3 regions of the Clostridium sp. Marseille-Q7071 genome follow, and region 1 is predicted to be linked to each of the others. Evidence: a T-box and tRNA genes for the amino acid it is inferred to sense, from the RefSeq annotation. Region 1 holds a T-box; the other regions hold tRNA genes.
The links. The T-box of region 1 lies ahead of alaS (alanine--tRNA ligase). A T-box ahead of a tRNA ligase gene usually reads a tRNA of that ligase, here a tRNA-Ala.

Region 1 (10,277 bases):
AATATCAGGATTTAACGTAACTACTGAGCCCATATTTTCAAGCTTTTCCTTCATGCTGTCTGACAATTTACCTTTTTCAATTTGTTCACTATAAGCTTCAAATTGAATTTTTCTAAAATCATCTAGCATCTTCTTATTAGCTTCATTTTCTTTTATCTTTTTTAAACTTTCTCTGTACTCAACAACTTCATTACATTCCTTTAAAACTCTAGCAAATTCATACGCCTTATCATATATATTCATATAAATTCCTCCTTATTTAAAAAGTAAAATAAGATATTAAAATCTGTAAGAATATATTATATAAGTTAAACTTCCATTATTATAGGTAATATCATAGGACGTCTTTTAGTTTTTTCATATAAATACACTCTTAATACTTCTCTTATATTAGCCTTTATTGTTGGCCATTCTGTGATTTTATTTTCTTCACATTGTTTAAGTGCATCTCTAACTAAAATCCTTGCTTCCTCCATTAAATCCTCTGATTCTCTTACATAAACAAAACCTCTAGATATAATGTCAGGACCAGCAATTACCGTTCCACTTCCTTTTTCTATAGTTACAACAACTGTAAGTATTCCATCCTGAGATAAATGTTTTCTATCTCTAAGAACTATGTTACCTACATCTCCAACACCTAGTCCATCAACAAATACTTGACCAGATACCACTGATGCTGATTTTTTTATTGAATCTCTTGTCAATTCAATTACATCACCATTTTCTCCAATATAAACATTTTTTTCTGGCAATCCTAGCTTCATAGCTAATTCTCCATGTTGTTTTAAATGCCTATATTCACCGTGAACTGGAATAAAGAACTTAGGTTTCACTAAAATTTGCATAAGTTTTAGTTCTTCTTGACAAGCATGCCCTGAAACGTGAACCTCATAAATAACCTGAGCTCCCTTTTTGAAAAGTTGATTTATAACCTTGGATATCAACTTTTCATTTCCTGGTATTGGTGTGGCAGATATTATAACTGTATCTCCCTCTGTAATATTTACCTTTTTATGGTCCGATGAAGCCATTCTTGAAAGCGCAGACATTGGTTCCCCTTGGCTTCCTGTAGTTATAATAACAATTTGATCATCATTATACTTTGAAATGGCATCTATATTTATTAGGATATCTTTTTCAAGCTTAATGTAACCAAGCTCTATAGCTACTGCCATAATATTCTCCATACTTCTTCCAGATACTGCAACCTTTCTACCGTGCCTACTAGCTGCTTCAATTATCTGTTGAATTCTGTGGATATTCGATGCAAATGTAGCTACTATTATTCTTCCTTTTGCAGTAAAGAAAATCTTTTCAAAACTTTCACCAACAGTACTTTCTGACATAGTATATCCTGGTCTTTCCACATTTGTACTGTCAGCTAACATTACTGTTACCCCTCTTTTTCCAAGCTCCGCAAATCTAGTTAAGTCTGCTACACAACCATCAATTGGGGTAAAATCTATTTTGAAATCGCCAGTATGAAGCACTACACCTAATGGTGTATGAATAGCAATAGCTACTGAATCTGCTATGCTATGGCTAGTTCTTATAAATTCTACTGAAACATTTTCAAGCTTGACTATATCCTTTGGTTTAACATACTTTAACTCTACTGAACTTAAAAGACCATGTTCTTTAAGTTTTGTTTGAACAATACCTAATGTAAGCTTTGTTCCGTAGACAGGAACATTAATTTGTTTTAAAACATAAGGTAGTGCACCTATATGATCTTCATGTCCATGAGTTAAAAATATACCTTTAACCCTTTCTCTGTTCTTTATAAGATAATTTACATCTGGTATAACTACATCTATACCTAACATATCATCATCTGGGAATTTAAGGCCGCAGTCGATAACAACAATATCATTCTTGTACTCAATTACGGTAAGATTTTTGCCTATTTCATTAAGACCTCCAAGCGGTATAATTTTAATTTTTTCTCTTTCTCTTCGCACTTTCTCCCCTCCTTTGTAATTTTATATATATTTAAATTAATTTGTTACTCTATTTAAGTATCCTTAAGAAAATAATCAATCAGCATTTAACCTATTTTACGTTATGCTGTATCAGCAAAATCTTCATATAGCCTCACTATAAGCGGGTTCCACTTCTTTGTCTAACAGAAAATAGACTAAAATCCTTATCTTACTTATTCTCTTCCAGATGCCTTATTACATTCTTCACATATTCCATAGAATTTCAAACTGTGATTTTCAATTTTAAATTTGTATTTTTCTTCAATAACTTCTTCTATTTCATGAAGTAAATCGCCCTGAACTTCAATTACTTTATTACAAGAATTGCAAATTAAATGATGATGTTGATGACTATCATCACCTTGACAAAGTTCATATCTACTTCTTCCATCATCTAAGTCTAATTTACATACTACGCCCATCTCTTCTAGTAATTGAACAGTTCTATAAACAGTTGCTAAGCCTATTTCAGGGCAGTCTATTTTAACTAAATCATATAACTCTTCAGCTGTTAAGTGAGCTCCTTCACTATCAATTATTCCGTTTAAAATAGCTCTTCTTTGAGGGGTTAATTTATACCCCTTTTCTTTTAAAACTTCTTTTAAAACTTCAATTCTATCATGAGACATATTAACTCATTACATCTGTTACGCAAAACTTATAAAACTCTATAAAAACATTATAAAAACTTATATTTTCCCTATACTTAACATATTGGGTATTATATTCTAGCATAGATATATACATTGAAAATGTGAGCTTTCATATAATTTGCCACCTAGTATCATAATTCTTTAACAGACTATAACATTTGCATATAAAAGTTTTTCTGATAAAGATATTTTAAGATTTCCATAACTATTCTTAATAGTTATGCTTTTACTATATTAGCAATTATCTTACGACTATAATCATTTTTAATATTCTCAAATATTTTATGTGACTTTTTAATGTTCTTTTCAAATTTTATAATATTACTTGTTTTAACGTAACTCCTCCCTTCTCCATTTTTTCATATCTTATTAATGCATTACGCTGTAATCTACGTAATTTTTTATAAGTTTTGAGAAATTCTCAATAGAATAACATTTCAAATTAATAACTATAAAAATTTAACATTTTTCAAATTTTATTTTATATAGTTTTTTAATTACTATTAATCTCTTTATATTAACTATCTATTATTCTTATAAGATAGATATTTTCAAATGATAATTACACGATAATAAAATAAAAATTATTCTTCAAATATAGCTTCATAAGCTTCTGATATCATTTCAAACTCATCTTCATCTTCTACTGGAACTAATAAATCATTTCCTTCTTCATCTTTTTTAATCTTTAGTGCTATAGCATCTAAATCTTCTTCTCCACTTGGAACAACTATAACGTATTCCTCTTCTTCTATATCCAGCTTAGTTATAACATCAAATTCAATTTCTTCTCCATCTTCATCAATTAAAGTAATTTTATCAACATAATTTTCCATAACTATTTCTCCTATTCTATCATAATAATTCTTTAATATATACTATCTAAATATCCTTGTAATATGTATATTGCTGCTATTTTATCTACAATTTTCTTTCTCTTGCTTCTTGATAAATCTGCTTCTAACATAACCTTATGAGCAGCGACAGTGGTTAATCTTTCATCCCAAAACTTTATTTCTTTATCTATGTGCTTTTTTAATTCCTCACAAAAAGCCATAACTTTTTCTCCTTGTGAGCCTATAGTTCCATTCATATTTTTAGGAAGTCCTGAAATTATCTTTTCCACATCATATTCTTTACATATTTTTATAATTTCATTTATATCATCTTCTAATTTTTTTCTTCTTATTGTAGTAATGCCTTGAGCTGTTAGTCCTAACGGATCACTTACTGCTACTCCAATAGTTCTATCGCCAACATCTAATCCTAGTATTCTCATTAAGAATCTCCTTATGCAAAAGTATCTATAATTAATAATAAACTTAGTATATGTTAAATTAAAATAAAAATGCCTATAAGGCATTTTTATTTTATATCTAGATAAGATTTTAAAACCTCTTCCAATATATCGTCTCTTTCTAGTTTACTAACTAATGCTCTTGCTCCATTATAATTTGTTATATAAGTTGGATCACCTGAAATCAAATATCCTACTAGTTGATTAACTGGGTTATATCCCTTTTTCTTTAAGGCATCATATACGTCAGTCAGTATCATTTTTGTCATATCTTTTTTATCCTTCACATTTTCAAACTGAACTGTATTTTGATTATCCACTATAATCTCCCTCTTTCCCATCGCTTAAACGACCAATAGATATTTTAATAATATTATAAAACATATACTTCAAAAAGTACACTATTTAACTAAACTTTCTAATACTTCCTTAGCTTTATCCATTGCCTCTTTTAATTTTTCTGGTATTTTTCCACCTGCTTGAGCCATATCTGGCCTTCCACCACCGCCGCCGCCAGCGATAGTTGCAGCTTCTTTAATTATTTTACCACAATGAACCCCATTTGATACAGCATCCTTTGTAGCCATCGCTACAAATTGAACCTTATCTTTTGAGGAAGCTCCTAGTATGACAACACCACTTTGAAGTTTATCTCTTAATTTATCACTAAGGTTTCTAAGAGCTTCTCCTTCAATATCATTAACCATTGCCACTATAGCTTTTACGCCCTTTATATCTATTACTGAACTTATAAGCTCATCTTCTAATCCACTATTTAGTTTTTCTTTTAAACCCTGAACTTCTTTATCTTTCTCTTTAAGCTCTTGTAGTAATAATTGTAGCTTATTAACTACATCTTTCTCTCCACATTTTAATATTGAAGAAATCTCTTTTAAGAAAGTATTTTTATCTTCTACATATTTAACTGATTTTGCTCCAGTTATAGCTTCAATTCTTCTAATACCTGCTGCAACTCCACTTTCACTTATAATTTTAAATAATCCTATCTCTCCGGAATTCTTAACGTGAGTTCCTCCACAAAGCTCTTTACTGAAGTTTCCTACAGATACAACCCTAACATCTTCTTCATATTTATCATCAAATAATGCTACTGCACCACTATTTTTAGCTTCTTCTATAGTCATAACATCAGTATTTATGCTATAAACTTTCATAATTTCATCATTTAATTTCTTTTCAACCTTTTTAAGTTCTTCTTCACTTAAGGCAGCAAAATGAGTAAAGTCAAATCTTAATCTTTCATCATCTACATAGGAACCTGCTTGGTTTACATGGTCTCCTAAAATTTCTCTTAAAGCTTCATGAAGCATATGAGTAGCTGTATGATTTTTGCATATATTTTGCCTTCTTTCGCTATCAACTGAAAGCTCAACTATATCCTCTAGATTTACTTCACCTTCTACTACTTCTACAAAATGAAGAATTTTTCCGCCAATATTTTTCTTACAATCATAAACTACAGCTTTAAACTTATTATTAGAGATTATGCCTTTATCTCCTACTTGACCTCCCATTTCAGCATAAAATGGAGTTATAGAAGTAATTATTATACCTTTTTCTTTGGTAGCTAAAGTTCCCACAAATTCATCATCTTTAATTAGAACTTTTACTTCTGAAGAATCTACTATTTTATCGTATCCACTAAAAGCAGTTTCTATATCTGCAGGAATTTTATTTAAAATTCCATCATCATTGCCCATGTAGCTTGAATCTCCTCTAGCTGCTCTAGCTCTTTCTCTTTGGCTTTTCATTTCTGTATTAAAGCCTTCTATATCAACTTTTAAATTCTTTTCCTCTAAAATCTCCTCTGTAAGTTCTAGTGGAAAACCATAAGTGTCATAAAGTTTAAAAACTTTTTCACCTTTTAAAGTATCTTCATTAGAAGTTTCTAATTCTTCAATATATGACTTTAATATTTCCATTCCTGAATCTATAGTTTCACTAAATCTTTCTTCTTCTAGTTTTATTACTTTTTTAATATAACTAGCTTTTTCACTTAATTCTGGATAAGCACCCTTAGAATTTTCTATGACTATATCACATAATTCATTTAAGAATATACCTTTTATTCCTAGTAATCTACCATGTCTTGCTGCCCTTCTTAATATTCTTCTTAAAACATATCCTCTACCTTCATTTGATGGTAATACTCCATCACTAATCATGAATGCTACACTTCTAACATGATCAGTTATAACTCTTATAGATATGTCTTCTCTTTCATTATAGCCATATTTTTTATTAGATATTCTACAAACTTCATCTAATATTGCTCTAATTGTGTCAACTTCAAAAATGCTGTTAACTCCTTGCATTATGGTTGCCATTCTTTCAAGTCCCATTCCTGTATCTATGTTAGGACTTGATAATTTGTTATAATTTCCTTCCTCATCTTTATCAAATTGAGTAAATACTAAATTCCAAAACTCTATAACTCTATCTTCATCAGAAGCTTTTTCAAATTCCTCAGCAGTTTTTATTTGTCCTAATTCAGGTTTTCTATCAAAATGAATTTCAGAACACGGTCCACATGGTCCAGGGCCAGCTCCAACCTCCCAGAAATTATCTGCTCCTAATCTAAAAATACGATTTTTATCTATATCTGTTTTATTTACCCATATTTTAAAAGCTTCATCATCTTCTAAATGTATAGTTACATATAATTTTTCTTTAGGTATTCCTAAAACTTCTGTTACATATTCCCAAGCCCACGGAATTATTTCTTCTTTAAAGTAATCTCCAAAAGAAAAATTTCCAAGCATTTCGAAAAAAGTACCATGTCTAGAGGTTCTACCTACATTTTCTATATCTCCAGTTCTAATACACTTTTGACAAGTAGTAACTCTCTTACTTAGTGGGGTTTGTAATCCTGTAAAATATGGTTTTAATGGAGCCATACCAGCATTTATAAGTAGTAAGCTCTTATCGTTTTTAGGTACTAACGGAAAACTTTCTAATCTTAAGTGATCTTTACTTTCAAAAAATTTTAAATAAGATTCTCTAATTTCATTTAATGACATATTTTTCATATCTGTTCCTCCTATAATTTAAGTGCACTATTTAAAAATTTAATATATAGATTAAAATATGTATTTGTTTTGTTATTTTAATTTATAACTTTTTAATTCACAATGCACATCTCACACTTCGCTATTGTAGTGATATTTTATATCGCCATAGTCTTAACTGATAATATTTTTATACAAAAAATAAAAAACCCTCCTTCCCTAAAAAGGGACGAAAGGTTCCGCGTTACCACCCTTATTATATTAAAATTTTTAAAATTTTAATATCACTTAATTAAATATGGCTCTAAGACAGCTTCAATATATCTCCCAAGAAGTTTTCACCAACCACTTCCTCTCTAAATGCCTTGATATATTTACTAATTCTTGTCATCACCTAATATTATATTTTCTTATTGGAATTATATGAAAAAATAAATAAAATGTCAACTATTACTTAATTAAAATTTAAAATAAATAACTCTCGATATCCTCATACAATACCTTAATAGTTACCCAAATAGGTACAATAATTATCATACCTAATACTCCACCTATATTTCCACCTACAAGTAATAATATTAATATGGTAAGTGGATGCGCACTGACACTCTCTCCTATAATTTTAGGGCATATAATATCTCCCTCTATTTGTTGAATTATCATTAATGCTATTCCTACAGAAACTATACTTTGAAGTGAATTTAAACTAGCTAATATAAGAATAGGAATAGCACCTATTATGGGCCCAAAATAAGGGATTATATTAAATACTGCATTTATTAAGGATAATACTATAGGAAATTTAACTCTTAATACTAAAAGCACTATAAATGTTAAAACCCCTATAATTGCGCAAAGCTCAAATTGTGTTATTATATACCGTTCCAACACTTTATCTACATGCATTAATGCTTTTTTAATCATACCCTTACTTGATGTGGGAAATAATTTTAAAATTCCATTCAAAATTAAATTATCATCACATAGAAAAAAATAAATAAGAGTAGGAGAAACTAAAAATAATAATATATTTTCCCCTGCTGATATAAGAGTTTCTATGGTTTTCTCTATTGTATTAATTATTAGTAATTGTACTTTATCGTAAATTACGTTTATAAAATGAGAAATAAATTTATTGTTTCCTAAAGTAATATCTGGACTCTTAAAATTATTAACATATCTTTCAATATCTAAAAGTATATCATTAATATTATTGCTGTCTTTAAATATAGAAGGTATTAAAATAGTAAATATTAACAAAATAGAAAGTATTATAGTTAATATAACAAAAACTGCTGCAAATCTTCTATTAAAGCCTTTACCAATTAAAAATTTATAATAGGGTCTTAAACTATACGATATTATAAAAGATATTAATATAACTCCAATTAAATCTAAAAATATTGGAAATCTTTTTATTAGAAGTATAATTGCTAATATAAGTATTATTAAAGCTATAATTTTAATATAGCTTCTTTTACCCTTCAATATTGTCTTCTCCTATATGTAAGAAATTGTTATGAGGTATACAATGAAAACTATATTTATCTTGGCATCCTACATAAAGCAAATTATCTTCTCCTAAAATCATATCTTTAATTAACAATATTCTTCTTTCTTTAAATATACTTGTAACTAGGCTATATGCTATTGAAATAGCTCTTATTTCAAAGCTTTCTCCATCAAAAATTATTTCCTTAACAATCCCCAATATTTTAGAATTTTTATCTATAACATACATCTTCTTAATATCACTAAAAGCTAAATATTCTTCTTTAGTTATTTTGTTTATTACCATTGCTCCATTAAAATAAATAATATCTTCTTTTAAAATGCTAAAGTTTTTCCTAAAAAGCTTGTAGGGGGTTACTTTAAAACCTATAACTTCCCTTTTACTAAAATTTATCAGTATATCCTTTATATATCCTAACTTTTCACCTTGTAGATCCAATACATCCATAAATACAAAATCTCTACTCTTATACATGATATAATACCTTCCCTACTCTACCTTCTTTATTAAGTATTATACCCATTTAAAAAATAATTTAGTCAAAACTTATACAATACGAATTGACACAGTCACTTTTATTTAAAATCTAGTTAAAGAAATTAATTTATGAAATTAATTTTAACTACAATTGTCGGATTGCCCCCCCAAAAGTGGACTCTAAATGCTAATTACTAGATTATCCTTAAAATTACTATTTGTTAGATTATAGAATTCATTTGGAGTCCTATAACCAATTGAAGAATGTATTCTTTTAAAATTATAATTATTCACATATTTTTCGATAGTATCACTTGCATCCTCTAAGTCTTTAAACAGCCTGCCGGCAAGGCATTCTTGTTGTAAATATCTATGATATGACTCTATGTGAGCATTATAATTAGGACTATGAACAGGTATTCTTTCATGTGTAATATTCTCTTGAACACATAGCTTTTCAAATTTACTAGCTATAAATTGCGATCCATTGTCCGTACGAACTATTAATTCCGAAGTTTTTCCTTTGATACCTCTATTATAAAGTGCTTTTATTACTACAATTTTAGCCTGTTCTGCATTTGGAGAAAGTGACAAATCATATGCTAATATACTTCTATCAAATACATCTATAATAGATGTTAAATAGGCTATTTGCCTTGTTTCAGCTATATAAACATATTTCATATCCATTTCCCAAAACTGATTTGAGTCTGTAATTACGTGATTTTTGCACACTTTAGAGTATCTCTTAATGCCTGTTTTTTTCTTGTTTAATAGACTCATACTCTTCATTAGTCTATAAACTTTCTTCTTATTAATTTTTAGTTTATATTTACTTTTTAAAACTACTCTTACCTTTCTATATCCATAAAACTGTCCTACTTCATCCTTTTTTATTTCCATTATATATTTTTGAATTTCTAAATCAGAAATTTTTTCACCATGTACATTTAAACTATATCCTGGAATGTTTCCTTCGGATTTGTTTAAAGGTTTATTTCCACTTTTAATTAATAATTGGTGTTTATAATAAGTAGATTTCTTTAAACCTAATATTCGTAATATAGTTTTAGTAGGTGCACCTGTAGAAATCCATTCGGATGCATAAGAATGCAACTCAAATTCTTCATTTATCTCTTTTTTTTTAATAAATCTCGAAGAACAGCAACTTCTAATTCAAGCTCTTTGCATTTTTCCTGCGTTTTCTTATACTCTTTTCTATAATCTATAATTATTTGGTCATCTTTAGGTTGCTTAGCATTTTTAGGCTTTAAAGTTTGCTTATATCTTCTATAATTACATTTCCAGTTAGATATCAATCCA
Region 2 (10,277 bases), 2.6 Mb from region 1:
GGATCTATACTCATAAGTTGTACATCTTCAAATCCTTCTAATTTTAAACCTTGTCCATATGCTTTGATTAGTATTTTATCGTCTATAGCTAAATTTTCTAAATCCTCTTTTTCAAAACAAATCATAACATGTTCTATTCCACCATGCATGCCAGTTACATAACCTTTTGCACCTTTTCCATCTCCTGAAACAACCTTTGCTTCATTTCCTATACATGCAAATGTCATCAATGCTGCATTTTCTGTTGTATTCTCATTTCTAATTGACACACCAGGCTCAACATGATCACCTACCCATCCAAAGGCTAAATCTCCAATGCTCACGTTGTAAGAGATCCCTCCTGTAGCTGGCAGTATCATAGGTACTCCCTCATGAGTTATTCTATAATTTCCACCTAGTGGATGATGTATTTTACCTTGAACTGACCATTTAACAATCTTTTCTTTATTTGTTCTTAACATATAATTTCCCCCTCATATTTAAGCGCTTTATCATATAATTTCTTTATTCTATAAAATCGTTAATTTTATAATCTTTCTCTGAGAATAGAATTTTGTTGTTATAACATAGTAATTATTCTATCTCATCGTAATCTAATAAATTTGTTATATCTTTTCTACTATGATTTATTACATCTTCATGTTTTAAATAGTTAGAGTTATCAATAGCTTAAATACAAACTATATAAAACTCATATTTAATTCTATAAATATTTATTAAAGCATTGTACTAAAGACTTATCAGTATTATATCCTAAATCTCTAAGTGCCTTTTCTAAAATATTTAATACATATACTAATCTCTCTTCTCTAGCATTTTCACCCATATGAGCTATTCTAATAACTTTACCTTTTACAAATCCAAAAGAAGCCGACATTAATACATTATATTTATTAAACATATGAGATACCAATTCATCTGCATCTATTCCTTCTGGAAGCATTACTGCTGTTACTATATTGGCTTGTCCTTTTCTTATAAATAGCTCTAATCCAAATTCTTTAACTGATTTTCTAATAGCATTAGCATATTTTTTATGTCTTTCAATAACATTATCTATTCCCTCTTCTATTACATTATCCACTGCTACCCTAAGTCCCATAATGTCACTTATTGGCATTGTATAAGGAAACCACTTTTTCTCATAATAATCTTTCCATATTGTTAGATTACAATAGAATCCTATAATTGGAGCTTTTCTGTTTTCCATAGCCTTATAGGCATCTTCACTAATTGATAGTATTGTTAATCCTGGTGGCGCTGAAAATGCTTTTTGAGAACCACCTAATACAATATCCACTTTCCAATCATCTACTTTTAAAGTTTCTCCTACCATAGCAGCAACACTATCTACAACTGTAATTATTCCGTATTCCTTTAATAATGGACATATTTTACTTATATCATTTAAAAGTCCTGAAGGAGTATCACAATGAACTATAGTTGCATATTTAAAATTATTATCCTTCTCTAAAAACTTTCTTAAAGCTTCTATATCTATTTCTTCCTGTCTATCTACGCTATAATATACAGGTTCTCCACCGTATATTTTAACAAAATCGCCAAAACCTTCTCCAAAAACTCCATTATCTAATATAAGTACTCTATCATTTGTCTCTGTTAATGACGCACAAGCAGCCTCAAGTCCTAATATTCCTTCACCACTTAATATATACACATCATTGCTAGTACCTATTATTTCCCCTATTTTTTCACAGGTCTCTTTGTAAAAATCATAAAAATGTATATCTAAATCTGGATTAGTGGCTTCCATAGCTCTAGCTAAACGAACATTCTCTCTAACCTCTGTTGGACCGGGTGTAAATACATAAGGTTTATTCATATTAACACTCCTTTTCTGTATAACTCTTGCATTAGGTAATCATTATAGTATCTTCTAATATTATATTGCATTTAATTATGCTAAATAAAAATAAGATAATTATAATCACTAGTTTATAAAATTAGTCATACATACAATTAATATAGACTTTTTCTTTTTTGTTATTTCTTCATTTTAAGCCATTCATTCTTTTTTATACTCATCTCATATAAATTCCAATATTTATTTCCTACAACCCTAGCATTTTCAGTAATTTTTGTCTTTTTAAAACCTACTTTTTCATAACATCTTATCGCACCATGATTAAAATCAAATACCCCTAAAGTAATTTCTTCTAATAAAAAGGTATTAAAACCTATATTTAATATCTCATCTATTGCCGCTGTGCCAATACCTTTACCTCTTATAGATTCTTCACCTATAAGAAATCTTACTATTCTTCCTACTTTATTTGCATTATCTGTTTTAATTAATTGAATAGTTCCAATGATTTCATTACTTTCTGTATAGATAATTTTATATATAAATACTTGTGATTCCTCTTTATCAGATATGTTTTTAAAATTCTCAGCTATTTGATCCTTTGTTATAGGATGCTTATATGTTGGTCCTGCCCATTGCATTAAATACTCTGGGGATGTATTTTCATTCCATTTTATTATCTTATCAAAGTCCTCTTCTAATAAATATTCTAATTTCACCATAGCTCTCTACCTTTCATATAAACATTTCATTATAGTGTTGCCAAAATCTTTAACATCTCTTAAATAATCATATCCTTTGGGATTGCCTTTTTTATTGTACATTCTAACTGCTACTAATTCCTCACTAGGAATTACTAATACACATGCTCCTGTATTACCTAGAATTTGATATGATCCTTTAGGTGCTAATTCTCCTAATTCACTTTTTTTACACTCCCTAGTTTTTACCCACCATAAAAATCCGTTCTCTGGAAGTTCTCTATCTTCCAAATATGAACTTTGAAGAGAAGTAGTTAAATCAAATATTTCCTTAGGAAGTACTTCTACTTCATTGATGGTACCTTTTTTTAGATGAATATATCCCCAATAAGCTAATTCTCTAGATGAAACATATAAATTTTTGTCATACCCTCCCCCTGTAGAACTCTTTGTAACCCCGCTTACTGGTTCCTGTTCTGGATTGAAAATAATTAACACTTGGTCTTCTTTTATTTCTATCTCCCAGCCTGTTTCTGACAAATTAAAAGGATTAAAAACAGTTTCTTGTAATATTTGGGATACAGTTTTTTCTGTAGTAGTTTCTACTATATCTGTTAATAGTTTTATTCCCTCATTCACATATTCCCAATTTGTACCACAAGGAAAGTCTCTAATTAAGTTTCTATTTTCATCACTATTTAAACCATGGGTATGAGTTAATAAATGTCTAATAGTGGTTTTATCTATTACACCCTTATCTAAATTTGGTAAATAATCAATTACATAATCATCAATGCTATGTATATGTTTATTTAATAAGGCATAAGCAACTGCAAATCCTATATAGCTTTTTCTTACAGATGCAACATTAAATCTAGATTTGCAATCTATCTTTCTAGTAAATTCTTTGTGGGAGTGCTGACCAAAATACTTTTCTGTAACTATCTTATCTTTATGTATTATAAAGACTGATGAAGCAGAGGCTTTAATAAAATCTCCTGTATTTTTAACTTTATTTACTACCTCATCAAAAATATGATTTTCTTCTTTTTTTACATTATCTCTAATATCAATATTACTTTTAATGAAATTAATCATAATACGTCACCCTTTTAACATGATTTTTTATAAAACATTCTATATTTATAATTATAACCCTTCCATAACATAGTGTTAAATTATTTTTCTTTATTTTATTACATATCTCAATTTACTTATAAATAGAAAAAGAGCTGTTAAGCTCTTTAGATGAATAAAAAAATATACCTTAATATATTTAAAACATTTCTCTTACATCTTCTAATATATTAAAATTAGTTAAATCGTAGTGAAGAGGAGTTAGGGTTATATACCCTTTTTTAATATTATAAACATCTGTTTCCTCAGTATCATTATCTTCTAATATACCTTTTATTTCTAAACTCCTTGTACCATCCTCATTTAAATTCTCTATAAAAATGTTTTTATAATTTCTTTTTCCTATTCTACATACTTTTATTTCATTTTTAATATTTTTATCTATAGGTGGTATATTTATATTTAGTACTATATCATTTTTAAATTTACATTCTTTAGCTTTTGCTACTATATCTAATGCTATTTTAGCCGCTAAATCATAACTTTCATCTTTTCCATCACAAGAAAATGCAACTGAAGGTACTTTTAATATTGCTGCTTCAACAGCTGCAGATACAGTCCCAGAATAGATTACATCTGTTCCTAAATTATATCCTTCATTGACCCCTGAAATCACCAAATCTACTTCATTTTCAATTAATTTCATAAGTCCTACTCTTGTACAATCTGCTGGAGTACCACTTACACTGAAAGCCTTAGACTTTATTCCATCTAATTTTTCCTCTTTAATTATAAGTGGTGCTGTTATTGTAATAGAGTGACTACTAGCACTTCTTTGCATATTAGGTGCTACAATTATTACCTCATGATATTTCTCAAGTTCTCTAGCTAATGTTTGTATTCCTTTTGCAAATATTCCATCATCGTTTGTTAGTAATATTCTCATATATAAATCCTCCTAAACTCTATGTTCTACCTTATACTATGGTTATTTATCACATCATTATTTATCATATCATTAATTTTAACCTATATATTTTCTTTTTAACATTAAAATATAGAAGATAAAAATTCTAATAGAAAAATGTCCTAAAAAGCAATTGTTAGATTGCCTTTTAGGACACTACAAAATAATATATTGCATATATTATTTTACTAAGAGTAATTTATGAATTTGAATTGAAATAAAGTAATTAATATTTAATAATATAAAATTTTATTATTTATCTTCATAGTAACAATGTCTTAAATAGACTTTGCAACATAGTTCACTAAATCTACTGTTCTACAAGAATATCCCCATTCATTATCATACCAAGAAACAACTTTAACCATATTGTCTTCTATAATCATAGTAGATAATCCATCAATTATTGATGATCTTGGGTCTTGCTTATAATCCACTGATACTAATGGTTCCTCAGAATATCCTAATATTCCTTTCATACTACCTTCTGAAGCTTCTTTAAGTGCTGCATTTACTTCTTCTGCAGTAACTTTTGTTTTTAATTCACATACCAAATCTGTTAAGGATACATTAGGCGTAGGTATTCTTACTGCAAAACCATTTAGTTTTCCATTTAATTCTGGAAGAACTTTGGCAACTGCCTTAGCTGCTCCTGTAGTTGTTGGAATTATAGATTCTCCTGCTGCTCTTGCTCTTCTTAAATCTTTATGCGTTTTATCTAATATTCTTTGGTCATTTGTATAAGAATGTATTGTAGTCATTAATCCCTTAACTATTCCAAACTTATCATTTAATACTTTAGCAAATGGTGCTAAACAATTAGTTGTACAAGATGCATTTGAGATTATATGATGCTTTTCTGCATTATAATCATTTTCATTAACTCCCATAACAATGGTTGCATCTTCGTTTTTACCTGGTGCTGTTATTATAACCTTCTTAGCTCCTGCTTCTATATGCTTTATAGCACCTTCCCTACTGTTAAATATACCTGTAGATTCAATAACTATATCTACTCCAAGCTCTTTCCATGGTAATTTAGCTGGATCACATTCTCTAAGTATCTTAATTTCTTTTCCGTTAACTACTATTTTATCTTCGCCATCAACTTCAATAGTTCCATTGAATTTACCATAACAAGAATCATACTTAAATAAATGTGCTAGTGTCTCACTTTCCGCTTTAGCATTTATAGCAACTAATTCAACGCCATCCATTAGATTTTCTTGAGCAATTCTTAAAACAGCTCTTCCTATTCTTCCAAAACCATTCATAGCAACTTTTACAGTCATTATTTAGTCCCCCTATAAAATATAAACTTAAATTATATCATACTTTTTAAAAATCTATAATACTATTATATTTATTAATTCATTTATGTGTTATACTTTTTCACTTTTTTTTCAATATGTAATCATATGTGCTATACTATATATAGCACATTTAAGGATATATGTCAATATATTTGACTAAATATGATATTCTATTGCCTTAATTCAAAGTTTATATATTAGATGTTACTTTTAGTTGATCACGCAAATTTCAAAGATTTTTATATGTATTTGAATATTTTTATTAAAATATGAAGACAATTTATAAGATAGGTTAATCTGAGAGAGAAAGATTTAAAAATATGCTAATTTTGTTATAAAAACATGAGTAATCATTCCATTCAGAAAATCAAAGTCTTATAATAAATATATTAAATAGAATGAATTCCAAAATTATATATACGAGGATAAAAAATAAATAAGTAAAGCTTACAACTTATATGAAATATCAAGATAAAACTATAGAAATAACTAAAGTGTACTCTTTGTAAAGGACATTTAAAAAAAGACTATGCAGCATTAATAAGATGATTTCTGTATTGAACAGGAGTCATCTTTTTTAAGTTCCACTGATATCTATGATTGTTATAATGATCCATATAATTATCAATTTCATCTGTTAACTTTTCTAAAGTTTCTAAGTTTTTAAAATCAACCTCATCTTTAAAATGTCCAAAGAAAGACTCCTGCGGAGCATTGTCCCAACAATTGCCACGCCTTGACATTGACTATTTTAATTCGATTTCTTTTACTAGTTTCTGAAATTTAGGACTTGTATAATGGACCCCTTGATCCGAATGAATAAATGCTTCGCTGTGAAGTTTAACTGATTTATTTAAGCTAAGTTTTGTTATAGTATCTATCGCAATTTCAAGTGAAAGACTGTCGGAGACATTATATGCTAATATTTCGTTTGTTGAGGAATCTTTAATAGTTGATAAATATGCCCTCTTTCTATTTTTATAAGTTAAGTAAGTAATGTCTGTTAATAAAACTTTTCCTGGAGTATTTTGCTTAAATTTACGATTCAATAAATTTGGCATAACAGTATGTTCTTTTGTAGCCTTCATCATCCTTCTATAAGGATTAGCTTTTCTAATAGGGCAAAAAATACTGTACTTTTTCATTATCCTTCTAATACGTTTTAAGTTATATACAACACCAAATTCATTTTCCAATACCATTTTAATTTGTCTTGCACCTTTTTTACGCTTCTTGAAAGTAAATGCTTTTAAAATATAGTATTTAGCAAGCTCATCATTAGCATTTCTGTTAGCTCTAAGTTCTTCTGATTTATTTGAAAAATATTTATAATAACCAGATCTAGATACTCCTGATAGCTCGCACAAATGACTTATCATATTTTTAAGTTTATATTTCTTAATAGTGGATCTAATTAACAAAAACTTATCTTCTGATGCCAAATTTACTTCTTTTTTAACATCCTATTTTCTAACATATCTAACTTTTTTAGTAATTCATTTTCTGCTTGTAGTAATTTATTTTTAGCTTCAAGACATCTATATTTTTCTTCTAAAGATAATTCTTTTTCAGTTGGTCTTCCAGTATTATACTTTCTTGTATCTTGTAATACCATGACTCCGCCAGTTGCGTGTGCAGCACGCCATCTTTTTCCACATGATCTTACTCTTTCTATTCCTAAAATATCTACATTAAAACCACATTCTTCGAATATTTCTCTTGGGAATTTTCCAGCTTCATTTTTAGTTATAAAAATACTTTTAAACTCATCAGTATAGGTAATTGCCTTGTTGCTTACTTTTTTTACATATTTATTTTTAGATAATATATCAATTTCTTCATTATTAAATAACTTAATACTCATAAACTAACTCCTCACTTGCTTTTTTAAAAATTATACATGAAAAAACCCTATAGGGTAGACTTTTTTTAAATTATCTACTCTATAGGGTACATTTTAAACTTTTAAAAAAGGAGGAGTTTTTTTTATACTCATAGCTAAAAGCTTTTTAGAACCACAGGTATAACCTGTGGTATTCTTTTATACAAAAAAAAGCAATCCTTTTGGATTGCTTTTATGGTGGAGATAAAGAGATTCGAACTCTTGACCCCCTGCGTGCAAGGCAGGTGCTCTCCCAACTGAGCTATACCCCCAAATATGGTGGACCTTCAGGGACTCGAACCCCGGACCTACCGGTTATGAGCCGGTTGCTCTAACCAACTGAGCTAAAGATCCATATTGCTAAGCTAAGTAAAACTTAGTTAGCACTACCTGGCAACAACCTACCCTCCCACACAGTCTCCCGTGCAGTACTCTCGGCGTCCTAAGGCTTAACCTGCCTGTTCGGAATGGAAAGGGGTGTTACCCTTAGGACCATCATCACCAGATAAAAAATTCCTATAAACTTCGCATTATTTTGTCAGTTTCAGTCGCTGCGGCGTTCATTTACTTTAGTAAACTCCACTCCTCGCTTCTTCACTTCCTTATACTGCTCGTTTCTATTAATTTTTTGAAAATTTCATATAAGCTTCGTATTACTTCGTCAACTTCAGTCGCTCTGGTGCTCATTTACTTTAGTAAACTCTGCTCCTCGCTCCTTTGTTTCCTTGTATTACTCGTTTCTATCAAATTTTAAAATTCATATAAACTTCAAAGAAATTATTCTCTGAAAATTGCACAGTGAAATTAATTAGGTCAAGCCCTCGACTTATTAGTATGAGTCAGCTGAACATGTTGCCATGCTTACACCTCTCACCTATCAACCTGGTGTTCTTCCAGGAGTCTTACTAACTTATGTTATGGGAAATCTCATCTTAGGGGGGGCTTCACGCTTAGATGCTTTCAGCGTTTATCCCTTCCAGACATAGCTACCCAGCTGTGCCACTGGCGTGACAACTGGTGCACCAGAGGTCTGTCCATCCCGGTCCTCTCGTACTAAGGACAGCTCCCTTCAAATTTCCTACGCCCGCGACGGATAGGGACCGAACTGTCTCACGACGTTCTGAACCCAGCTCGCGTGCCGCTTTAATGGGCGAACAGCCCAACCCTTGGGACCTACTTCAGCCCCAGGATGCGACGAGCCGACATCGAGGTGCCAAACCTCCCCGTCGATGTGGACTCTTGGGGGAGATCAGCCTGTTATCCCCGAGGTAGCTTTTATCCGTTGAGCGATGGCCCTCCCACGAGGAACCACCGGATCACTAAGCCCGACTTTCGTCCCTGCTCCACTTGTCTGTGTCGCAGTCAGGCTCCCTTCTGCCTTTGCACTCTTCGAACGATTTCCGACCGTTCTGAGGGAACCTTTGGGCGCCTCCGTTACTTTTTTGGAGGCGACCGCCCCAGTCAAACTGCCCACCTAACAATGTCCCGTGACCTGATTCAAGGCCTCCGGTTAGAATTCCAGTACTATCAGGGTGGTATCCCAAGGATGACTCCACAAAGGCTGACGCCCTTGCTTCCAAGTCTCCCACCTATCCTGTACAGATAGTACCGAAACTCAATGCTAAATTGCAGTAAAGCTCTACGGGGTCTTTCCGTCCAATCGCGGGTAGCAAGCATCTTCACTTGCACTACAATTTCGCCGGATTTGCTGTTGAGACAGTGCCCAAATCATTACGCCATTCGTGCGGGTCGGAACTTACCCGACAAGGAATTTCGCTACCTTAGGACCGTTATAGTTACGGCCGCCGTTTACTGGGGCTTAAGTTCATGCCTTCGTTTGCACTAAGCAATCCCCTTAACCTTCCAGCACCGGGCAGGCGTCAGCCCCTATACATCAGCTTTCGCTTTAGCAGAGACCTGTGTTTTTGCTAAACAGTTGCTTGGGCCTATTCTCTGCGGCCTACTTGCGTAGGCACCCCTTCTCCCGAAGTTACGGGGTCAATTTGCCGAGTTCCTTAACAGCAATTCTTCCGATGGTCTTAGGATTCTCTCCTCACCTACCTGTGTCGGTTTGCGGTACGGGCACTAACTTCCTCCATAGAGGCTTTTCTTGGCAGCGTGGAATCAGATACTTCACCCTTAAAGGGCTTCCCCATCACGCCTCAGCTAATGTAGGTGGATTTGCCTATCCTACATACCTAAACGCTTAGACTAGCATCCAATAGCTAGCACATCTTATCCTCCTGCGTCACCCCATTTGTAATAACGTCTGCTAGTGGTACAGGAATATCAACCTGTTGTCCATCACCTACGCCTTTCGGCCTCGGCTTAGGTCCCGACTAACCCTGAGCGGACGAGCCTTCCTCAGGAAACCTTAGGTTTTCGACCGACAGGATTCTCACCTGTCTCTCGCTACTTATGCCAACATTCTCACTTCTGCATCGTCCACCGCTCCTTTCGGTACGACTTCAGCCAATGCAGAAAGCTCCTCTACCGCGTACACATAGTGTAC
Region 3 (10,277 bases), 190 kb from region 1:
ACTAAGCAAGCTTTAAAAGTAGGAATATTTCAATGTTTAGCATTATGGCCTGGAATGTCACGATCTTCATCAACTATTATTGGTGGTTGGGTAAGTGGACTTTCTACAGTAGTGGCTACTGAATTTTCTTTTTTTCTAGCTATTCCAGCTATGGTAGGAGCTTCGGGAGTAAAATTAATTAAGTACGGGGGTAATCTTGCATTAGGAGAAATACTTACATTAACTGTAGGGTTTATAGTTGCATTTTTAGTATCTTTAGTAGTAGTCGATAGATTTATAAATTATCTAAAGAAAAAGCCAATGAAAGTATTTGCTGTATATAGAATTATGATTGCGTTATTTTTATTTGCACTAGTATTTATGAATATAATTTCAATATAGTAATAAAAGCACTTAGTTTTAAGTGCTTTTATTATTTTCAAGGAGATATTACGAGACATTAAGGAGATTATTTTAAGTATTTATATTAAATTATATCTATCATTTAATATAGATATAATTTTGAAATATTTTTTTATAGATTTATTTGATTAGTTACTTTTCTAAAATTTAAGGGAGAAAATTTAGATATTGTCAATTAAAAACTACTTTTCTTTAAAAATAGATATGATTTTATTTGTAAAATTTGCATTATATTTTAAATATACAATAAATTTAGAAAATAAACTCAATTAGTTGACATTAGAATATATAGAATATTATAATTAATGTAAGTTTATATGGTGTCTTAATGATGTGGTGCTTGGAGGGAATATATGAAAGAAATTAAACGTTATTTAGATAATAGGGACGGAATTTATAGTTTCTATTTTGAAGATTTAAAAAGCGGTTATACTTATGGATTAAATGAAAATGTGCAAATGACAGCAGCAGGATGCATAAAAGTACCAATTGCAGTGGCTTTAATGAAAGAAATTGAAAATAATAATTTTAACATTGATGATAAAGTTTCAATAACTAAAAATGATATGGTTAGTGGGAAATATAGTATAATTCATGAATTTTCAGAAAAAGAGTATACAATTAAAGAGTTGTTGATAGCAATGTTAATACAAAGTGATAATACAGCAGCTTGCAAGATAGTAAATTTAGTAGGAATGGATCGAATAAATGAGTTAATAAAAGATATGAAACTTTATTCTACAGAAGTTAGAAAGTATCCATCAGAAAATAAAATAGATGATAATAAAGAAAACGTTACTACTAGTCATGATCTTTCAAAATGTTTAAGACTTTTATCAAATAACAGCTATTTAAATGAAGAACATAGTAATCTTATATTAGAAACATTAAAGAAAAATCAAGTAAATACAGGAATACCATTTTATTTACCACATGAATTACAATCGGCTACAGCAAATAAAATAGGAACATTAAAATGTGTAGAGAATGACACTGCATTATTAAACTTACCAAAAGGAAATTTTGTTTTTACAGTTATGTCTAGCAATTTACCTAGCAATGTTTATGGTTTAACTACTATATCAAGAATAGGTAAAATGATGTTTGATATGGTTGATAAGGATTGGAATTAATACAATAAAAATAGTATAAGAAGATTTTCTTATACTATTTTTATTGTATATTGAAAACTACCTGATATGCAGGTGAGTTCTGAAAAGCTTTAGTGATAAAGCTTAAACTTGATAAGAATCCATACAAAAATAAAGAATATTTTCTAATAAAAAACAAAGAAGAAGATATACAAAGATGTTAGCATATAAGGAAACAGCTGCTTTTAAGTCTAGGCTGACAATAATGAAAGACTTGGGGGTTAAGAACCCGTGAGCCCTGTGAAGAGAAACTCGAAAGGGTTCTGACTTATCCGACAAGGTAGGATTAAATGAAGCAACTATAAAAAAATATATACAAAACTAAGAAAAGTAAGATCAAATGAAAGATAAGTTAAGTGTTAAAGAATATGAAGGCACTTTTAAGAATAGCAAGTATTAAAATTATCTATTAATGGATTGCAAAAGTGGCAATAGCAAAGTGGCTTTGAATTAAGTAAAAAGCCAGCGCCTTTAGACGCTAGCTAGAGAAAAGGGTCTTATAGCCTCAGACCAAGCCACAGTTTTATGGGTGGTTATGACTAAAAAATATATTACAGAAGGACTTATAGCGCATATTGCATGAAGTCCTTTTTGTACTTAGTTAGTAAAGGATTTTAAATTTGCCAATGGTAAAGTATCAGAGAGGGATCTATTTATAAATATAATTTGGCAAATAATATAGAAGTTATAAGCAGCATTAGAGTTGATGAGATTAATATAGTTAATATTGAGTCATATATGAAGGATGCTCAAAAGGATTTTCAACGTAGAGGACAAGCTAAGTTTGAAGCATATCTATATGATAACATAATGCTATTTACTGAAAATATATGTAAAAAATGTATTTATGAAATAAATGCTATAATGGGAAAGTGTCTAATGGGTGATTTTGAAGAGTTGTTTGTTGAAATATGAATTTTAATGGTATATGTTAATTAACTTTAAAACTATAAAATAAAGGGAGGATTAACAATGGATAAAAATACAATTAAAAATATAGCAATATTAATTATGTTTTTAATATGTAGTAGCAGAATAGTATATGCAGTAGAATTAATTGATAATAAATTAGGAAATGAAGAAGTAAAGAAAATTAGTAAAGAATATTCACAAGAATGGACGAGGTTTCTAGATATTATTGAAAATGATAATATAACTTATGAAGATAAGTCAAAGGCTATTATGGGTTTACTTAGAAGTTGTGATGGACAAGGTGGACCTAAGATTTATTCCTCAAAGGTTAATACTATATTAGCCCCTGAACTTCCAAAGGGTTATGATGAAGCTAAATTATTTCAAGTATTAAAAGATCAAAGTAGTATTATTAAAAATACAAATCCTATTGAAGTGGCTGAATTTATAAAAAGCTGGAGTTCTGGGAATGGCGAAAAACCTAGAAGGTTTAATGATGATATAAGCAATTACTTAGAGGGATTATTTAAAGCTATTAATAGAAATTTTCCAGATACTAGATTGAATCTTATTGATTTATTTCATGGACATATGGTAATAGACGAAAGTTACAGTAATGGAGATATATTAATAATTTTTCATAGTAAAGAATATCCTAGTAACTTAGAAAAACAAAAAGCAGATATTGCAATTAAAGAAGATCCTAAATTACAGCTATTTGATACTAAAAATGGAGTATATAAAAAGAGAAATTATATATGGTCATTACGTAAAAATAAAATTTGGAGAATAGATACAAGTGAAGATAGTGGTTTTTGTAATTTAGTAAAATCTCCTATATATGATTTTTGCCCAGAAGAAGTAATGGAAGCTAATGCTGCACAGGAGTCTTATTTAGGTAAAACAATATGCGATATAAATTATTTTATTGATTATAAGGGAGTTGAAGTTAAACCATTTGTAACACAAGGAGCGGGAACTCCTCAGTTTCCTTAAAATATATAGAGTAATGAGTTAGAAGACTGGCAAGTTATTATTGGTGGTCTTTTGGATGTTTAAGATTGCTTAATAAAATTAGGTATGTTTTAGCATAATGTTGATAATATGACAATTTTTAAGGAAAGTCAATCGTGACCTCCATTACACTCCATATTTTAAATCTGTTTTTAATAATGTAAATACAAGTTCATTATGTTTTTAAATTTTGTCGAATAAAAGTTATTTAAATGAAGAACATAGTAATCTTATATTAGAAACATTAAAGAAAAATCAAGTAAATACAGGGATACCATTTTATTTACCACATGAATTACAATCGACTACAGCAAATAAAATAGAAACTTTAAAATGTGTAGAGAATGACACTGCATTATTAAACTTATCAAAAGGAAATTTTGTTTTTACAGTTATGTCTAGCAATTTACCTAGTAATGTTTATGGTTTAACTACTATATCAAGAATAGGTAAAATGATGTTTAATATGGTTGATAAGGATTAGAATTAATATAATAAAAAATTATAACCCATCTTAAGCAATTATTGAAAATTAAATTATATAGGAATAAATCAAAAGTATTTTTATAAACATATAATAAAAAAGCAAAATAGTATATTAAAATATCAACAACCTAATCTGGTGTATCAATGTAAGAAATATAAAGAAATATAAAGAAAAAATGAAAAAAAACAATTTATTTGTTGCTAAATATAGCAATATATTAACAAAGATGTATATTTATTTGGTAGAATAGTTTTTGTCGCTAGGGAGCACATGAGACAGTCTTAGTGATAAATTAAAACTTTTTAAATACAGTAAATTTAACTGATAAATAAATTTACTGTTGACAAGAAAGTAAAATGTTGATAAAATAGTAAGAGTCGTCAGGTGATGACGGTAAAAATTACTAAATAATTTGGTCTTTGAAAATTAAACAGAGAAATAGGTAAAACCAGTTAATTCATTGAGTTTCGAAAGAAACTTAAAATGACTATTAATAGTCAGCAAACTTTACTTGAGCAATCAAGATACAAACTTTTAAATTGAGAGTTTGATCCTGGCTCAGGACGAACGCTGGCGGCGTGCCTAACACATGCAAGTCGAGCGATGAAGCTCCTTCGGGAGTGGATTAGCGGCGGACGGGTGAGTAACACGTGGGTAACCTGCCTCATAGAGGGGAATAGCCTCCCGAAAGGGAGATTAATACCGCATAACGTATGAAGGTCGCATGACTTTTATACCAAAGGAGCAATCCGCTATGAGATGGACCCGCGGCGCATTAGCTAGTTGGTGAGGTAAAGGCTCACCAAGGCGACGATGCGTAGCCGACCTGAGAGGGTGATCGGCCACATTGGAACTGAGACACGGTCCAGACTCCTACGGGAGGCAGCAGTGGGGAATATTGCGCAATGGGGGAAACCCTGACGCAGCAACGCCGCGTGAATGAAGAAGGCCTTAGGGTTGTAAAGTTCTGTCATATGGGAAGATAATGACGGTACCATATGAGGAAGCCACGGCTAACTACGTGCCAGCAGCCGCGGTAATACGTAGGTGGCAAGCGTTGTCCGGATTTACTGGGCGTAAAGGATGCGTAGGCGGACATTTAAGTCAGATGTGAAATACCCGAGCTCAACTTGGGTGCTGCATTTGAAACTGGGTGTCTAGAGTGCAGGAGAGGAAAGCGGAATTCCTAGTGTAGCGGTGAAATGCGTAGAGATTAGGAAGAACACCAGTGGCGAAGGCGGCTTTCTGGACTGTAACTGACGCTGAGGCATGAAAGCGTGGGGAGCAAACAGGATTAGATACCCTGGTAGTCCACGCCGTAAACGATGAATACTAGGTGTAGGAGGTATCGACCCCTTCTGTGCCGCAGTTAACACAATAAGTATTCCGCCTGGGGAGTACGATCGCAAGATTAAAACTCAAAGGAATTGACGGGGGCCCGCACAAGCAGCGGAGCATGTGGTTTAATTCGAAGCAACGCGAAGAACCTTACCTAGACTTGACATCCCCTGAATTACCTGTAATGAGGGAAGCCCTTCGGGGCAGGGAGACAGGTGGTGCATGGTTGTCGTCAGCTCGTGTCGTGAGATGTTGGGTTAAGTCCCGCAACGAGCGCAACCCTTATCATTAGTTGCTACCATTAAGTTGAGCACTCTAGTGAGACTGCCCGGGTTAACCGGGAGGAAGGTGGGGATGACGTCAAATCATCATGCCCCTTATGTCTAGGGCTACACACGTGCTACAATGGTTGGTACAACAAGATGCAAGACCGCGAGGTGGAGCTAAACTTAAAAAACCAATCCCAGTTCGGATTGTAGGCTGAAACTCGCCTACATGAAGCCGGAGTTGCTAGTAATCGCGAATCAGCATGTCGCGGTGAATACGTTCCCGGGCCTTGTACACACCGCCCGTCACACCATGAGAGCTGGTAACACCCGAAGTCCGTGAGGTAACCGTAAGGAGCCAGCGGCCGAAGGTGGGATTAGTGATTGGGGTGAAGTCGTAACAAGGTAGCCGTAGGAGAACCTGCGGCTGGATCACCTCCTTTCTAGGGAGTCGACGTAGTTGGTAACTCTTCTACGAACACTGGTACTATCTCTGTTTAATTTTGAAAGACCAAAAGTCTTTAATATGGGGGTATAGCTCAGTTGGGAGAGCACCTGCCTTGCACGCAGGGGGTCAAGAGTTCGAATCTCTTTATCTCCACCACATTGTGGGTCTATAGCTCAGCTGGTTAGAGCGCACGCCTGATAAGCGTGAGGTCGATGGTTCGAGTCCATTTAGACCCACCATTAATTTAAAATTGTTCTTTGAAAATTGCACAGTGAAAATATTTGTTTAAATATCCTTTTAAATTAAAAGATAAATAAACAATTTCGTCAAGACAAACGAAAATAAGTTTAAAAACTAAAGTTTTTGAACTCTATTTATGCGAATTTGTATAGGACACTTTTGTAAAGTTAATAAAATTTTTTATTACTTTATAAAAAACAATAGAAACGAGTAGTACAAGGAAACGAATGAACGAGGGGCAGAGCTTACTTAGGTAAGTGAGCACCACAGTGATTGAAGTTGACGCAGTAATACGAAGTTTATATTGCTTTTGAAAAAGTTGATAGAAACGAGCAATACTAGGAAGCGAATGACGAGGAGCGGAGTTTACTTATGTAAATGAGCACCACAGCGAGCGAAGCTGACGACGTAGTACGAAGTTTATATCAAGTTTTTAGGTCAAGCTACAAAGGGCGCAGGGTGAATGCCTTGGCACTAGGAGCCGAAGAAGGACGCGATAAGCTGCGATAAGCTTTGGGTAGACGCAAATAGTCTGTGATCCAAAGATTTCCGAATGGGGGAACCCACATGGCTACGCCATGTACTATATGCTGAATACATAGGTATATAGAGGTAAACCCGGGGAACTGAAACATCTAAGTACCCGGAGGAAGAGAAAGAAAAATCGATTTCCTAAGTAGCGGCGAGCGAAAGGGAAAGAGCCCAAACCTAAGCCTTTGGCTTGGGGGTTGAGGACAGAACATAAAAGAGGTGGCTATTGTAACTGAAGATAGCTGGAAAGCTACTCCGTAGAAGGTAATAGACCTGTAAGTGAAACGAGAAGACCTTAAGTTCTGATCCAGAGTACCACGAGACACGTGAAACCTTGTGGGAAGCAGGGAGGACCACCTCCCAAGGCTAAATACTACCTAGTGACCGATAGTGGAGAAGTACCGTGAGGGAAAGGTGAAAAGAACCCCGGGAGGGGAGTGAAATAGAACCTGAAACCCTGTGCCTACAACCGATCGAAGCACTTTATATGTGTGACGATGTGCTTTTTGTAGAACGAGCCAACGAGTTACGATATGTAGCGAGGTTAAGTACTTAAGGTACGGAGCCGAAGGGAAACCGAGTCTGAATAGGGCGCAAAGTTGCATGTCGTAGACCCGAAACCGGGTGACCTATCCATGGCCAGGTTGAAGCGAGAGTAAAATCTCGTGGAGGACCGAACCACGTTGGTGTTGAAAAACCATGGGATGAGCTGTGGATAGCGGAGAAATTCCAATCGAACTCGGAGATAGCTGGTTCTCCTCGAAATAGCTTTAGGGCTAGCGTCGATTAATTAAGTAATGGAGGTAGAGCACTGAATAGGCTAGGGGGCATATCGCTTACCGAACCTTATCAAACTCCGAATGCCATATACTTGTATTTCGGCAGTCAGACTGCGAATGATAAGATCCGTAGTCAAAAGGGAAACAGCCCAGACCATCAGCTAAGGTCCCAAAGTGTAAGTTAAGTGGTAAAGGATGTGGGATTTCTAAGACAACTAGGATGTTGGCTTAGAAGCAGCCACTCATTCAAAGAGTGCGTAATAGCTCACTAGTCAAGAGATCCTGCGCCGAAGATGTCCGGGGCTAAAACTTACCACCGAAGCTATGGGTGTACACTATGTGTACGCGGTAGAGGAGCTTTCTGCATTGGCTGAAGTCGTACCGAAAGGAGCGGTGGACGATGCAGAAGTGAGAATGTTGGCATAAGTAGCGAGAGACAGGTGAGAATCCTGTCGGTCGAAAACCTAAGGTTTCCTGAGGAAGGCTCGTCCGCTCAGGGTTAGTCGGGACCTAAGCCGAGGCCGAAAGGCGTAGGTGATGGACAACAGGTTGATATTCCTGTACCACTAGCAGACGTTATTACAAATGGGGTGACGCAGGAGGATAAGATGTGCTAGCTATTGGATGCTAGTCTAAGCGTTTAGGTATGTAGGATAGGCAAATCCACCTACATTAGCTGAGGCGTGATGGGGAAACCCTTTAAGGGTGAAGTATCTGATTCCACGCTGCCAAGAAAAGCCTCTATGGAGGAAGTTAGTGCCCGTACCGCAAACCGACACAGGTAGGTGAGGAGAGAATCCTAAGACCATCGGAAGAATTGCTGTTAAGGAACTCGGCAAATTGACCCCGTAACTTCGGGAGAAGGGGTGCCTACGCAAGTAGGCCGCAGAGAATAGGCCCAAGCAACTGTTTAGCAAAAACACAGGTCTCTGCTAAAGCGAAAGCTGATGTATAGGGGCTGACGCCTGCCCGGTGCTGGAAGGTTAAGGGGATTGCTTAGTGCAAACGAAGGCATGAACTTAAGCCCCAGTAAACGGCGGCCGTAACTATAACGGTCCTAAGGTAGCGAAATTCCTTGTCGGGTAAGTTCCGACCCGCACGAATGGCGTAATGATTTGGGCACTGTCTCAACAGCAAATCCGGCGAAATTGTAGTGCAAGTGAAGATGCTTGCTACCCGCGATTGGACGGAAAGACCCCGTAGAGCTTTACTGCAATTTAGCATTGAGTTTCGGTACTATCTGTACAGGATAGGTGGGAGACTTGGAAGCAAGGGCGTCAGCCTTTGTGGAGTCATCCTTGGGATACCACCCTGATAGTACTGGAATTCTAACCGGAGGCCTTGAATCAGGTCACGGGACATTGTTAGGTGGGCAGTTTGACTGGGGCGGTCGCCTCCAAAAAAGTAACGGAGGCGCCCAAAGGTTCCCTCAGAACGGTCGGAAATCGTTCGAAGAGTGCAAAGGCAGAAGGGAGCCTGACTGCGACACAGACAAGTGGAGCAGGGACGAAAGTCGGGCTTAGTGATCCGGTGGTTCCTCGTGGGAGGGCCATCGCTCAACGGATAAAAGCTACCTCGGGGATAACAGGCTGATCTCCCCCAAGAGTCCACATCGACGGGGAGGTTTGGCACCTCGATGTCGGCTCGTCGCATCCTGGGGCTGAAGTAGGTCCCAAGGGTTGGGCTGTTCGCCCATTAAAGCGGCACGCGAGCTGGGTTCAGAACGTCGTGAGACAGTTCGGTCCCTATCCGTCGCGGGCGTAGGAAATTTGAAGGGAGCTGTCCTTAGTACGAGAGGACCGGGATGGACAGACCTCTGGTGCACCAGTTGTCACGCCAGTGGCACAGCTGGGTAGCTATGTCTGGAAGGGATAAACGCTGAAAGCATCTAAGCGTGAAGCCCCCCCTAAGATGAGATTTCCCATAACATAAGTTAGTAAGACTCCTGGAAGAACACCAGGTTGATAGGTGAGAGGTGTAAGCATGGCAACATGTTCAGCTGACTCATACTAATAAGTCGAGGGCTTGACCTAATTAATTTCACTGTGCAATTTTCAGAGAATAATTAATTTCTCTAAAAATTAATAGAAGCAAGTAGTACAAGGAAACGAAGGAGCGAGGAACAGATTTTACTAAGGTAAATGAGTACCGCAGTGACTGAAGTTGACTCAGTAATACGAAGCTTATATGAAATTTTCAAAAAATTAATAGAAACGAGCAGTACAAGGAAATGAAGGAATGAAGAGCGGAGTTTACTAAAGTAAATGAGCACTGGAGTGACTGAAATTGACGAAGTAATGCGAAGCTTATATGAATTTTTAAAATTTGATGGAAACGAGTAATACAAGGAAACAAATGAGTGAGGAGCGGAGTTTACTACGGTAAATGAGCACCAGAGCGAATGCAGTTGACGAAGTAGTACGATGTTTATAGCAAATTTAAATCTGGTGATGATGGTCCTAAGGGTAACACCCCTTTCCATTCCGAACAGGCAGGTTAAGCCTTAGGACGCCGAGAGTACTGCACGGGAGACTGTGTGGGAGGGTAGGTTGTTGCCAGGTAATGCTAAGCTAAGTTTTACTTAGTTTAGCAATATTCCGCGATAGCTCAACGGTGGAGCACTCGGCTGTTAACCGATAGGTTGGAGGTTCGAATCCTCTTCGCGGAGCCATTTTTATTAAAAATATGAAAAGCTATATAAGAAGAATT

Region 2: it has a tRNA-Ala gene. The T-box ahead of alaS (alanine--tRNA ligase) is inferred to sense a tRNA for this amino acid. The anticodon was not compared.
Region 3: it has a tRNA-Ala gene. The T-box ahead of alaS (alanine--tRNA ligase) is inferred to sense a tRNA for this amino acid. The anticodon was not compared.

The regions. Positions count from the first base shown of each region.
Region 1 covers NZ_CBCOPR010000001.1:3,619,803-3,630,079, forward strand. The annotation lists gene ACWPW7_RS17180 (YlbF family regulator) at 1-243, opposite strand, end outside; gene ACWPW7_RS17185 (ribonuclease J) at 309-1,964, opposite strand; gene ACWPW7_RS17190 (Fur family transcriptional regulator) at 2,159-2,614, opposite strand; gene ACWPW7_RS17195 (DUF1292 domain-containing protein) at 3,223-3,474, opposite strand; gene ruvX (Holliday junction resolvase RuvX) at 3,507-3,917, opposite strand; gene ACWPW7_RS17205 (IreB family regulatory phosphoprotein) at 4,004-4,276, opposite strand; gene alaS (alanine--tRNA ligase) at 4,337-6,985, opposite strand; T-box leader at 7,187-7,364, opposite strand; gene ACWPW7_RS17215 (AI-2E family transporter) at 7,430-8,452, opposite strand; gene ACWPW7_RS17220 (PRC-barrel domain-containing protein) at 8,442-8,951, opposite strand; gene ACWPW7_RS17225 (IS3 family transposase) at 9,135-10,070, opposite strand; gene ACWPW7_RS17230 (transposase) at 10,085-10,277, opposite strand, start outside.
Region 2 covers NZ_CBCOPR010000001.1:1,017,862-1,028,138, reverse strand. The annotation lists gene ACWPW7_RS04820 (DUF4438 domain-containing protein) at 1-461, opposite strand, end outside; gene ACWPW7_RS04815 (pyridoxal-phosphate-dependent aminotransferase family protein) at 704-1,843, opposite strand; gene ACWPW7_RS04810 (GNAT family N-acetyltransferase) at 2,005-2,547, opposite strand; gene ACWPW7_RS04805 (serine hydrolase domain-containing protein) at 2,554-3,624, opposite strand; gene surE (5'/3'-nucleotidase SurE) at 3,803-4,549, opposite strand; gene gap (type I glyceraldehyde-3-phosphate dehydrogenase) at 4,849-5,862, opposite strand; partial or broken gene ACWPW7_RS04790 (IS3 family transposase) at 6,411-7,747, opposite strand; tRNA gene ACWPW7_RS04785 (tRNA-Ala) at 7,962-8,037, opposite strand; tRNA gene ACWPW7_RS04780 (tRNA-Ile) at 8,043-8,119, opposite strand; rRNA gene rrf (5S ribosomal RNA) at 8,154-8,271, opposite strand; rRNA gene ACWPW7_RS04770 (23S ribosomal RNA) at 8,575-10,277, opposite strand, start outside.
Region 3 covers NZ_CBCOPR010000001.1:3,428,358-3,438,634, reverse strand. The annotation lists gene ACWPW7_RS16310 (undecaprenyl-diphosphate phosphatase) at 1-381, shown strand, start outside; gene ACWPW7_RS16305 (serine hydrolase) at 756-1,535, shown strand; gene ACWPW7_RS16300 (hypothetical protein) at 2,220-2,468, shown strand; gene ACWPW7_RS16295 (hypothetical protein) at 2,526-3,461, shown strand; gene ACWPW7_RS16290 (serine hydrolase) at 3,670-3,963, shown strand; rRNA gene ACWPW7_RS16285 (16S ribosomal RNA) at 4,502-6,013, shown strand; tRNA gene ACWPW7_RS16280 (tRNA-Ala) at 6,099-6,174, shown strand; tRNA gene ACWPW7_RS16275 (tRNA-Ile) at 6,181-6,257, shown strand; rRNA gene ACWPW7_RS16270 (23S ribosomal RNA) at 6,695-9,601, shown strand; rRNA gene rrf (5S ribosomal RNA) at 10,012-10,129, shown strand; tRNA gene ACWPW7_RS16260 (tRNA-Asn) at 10,165-10,239, shown strand.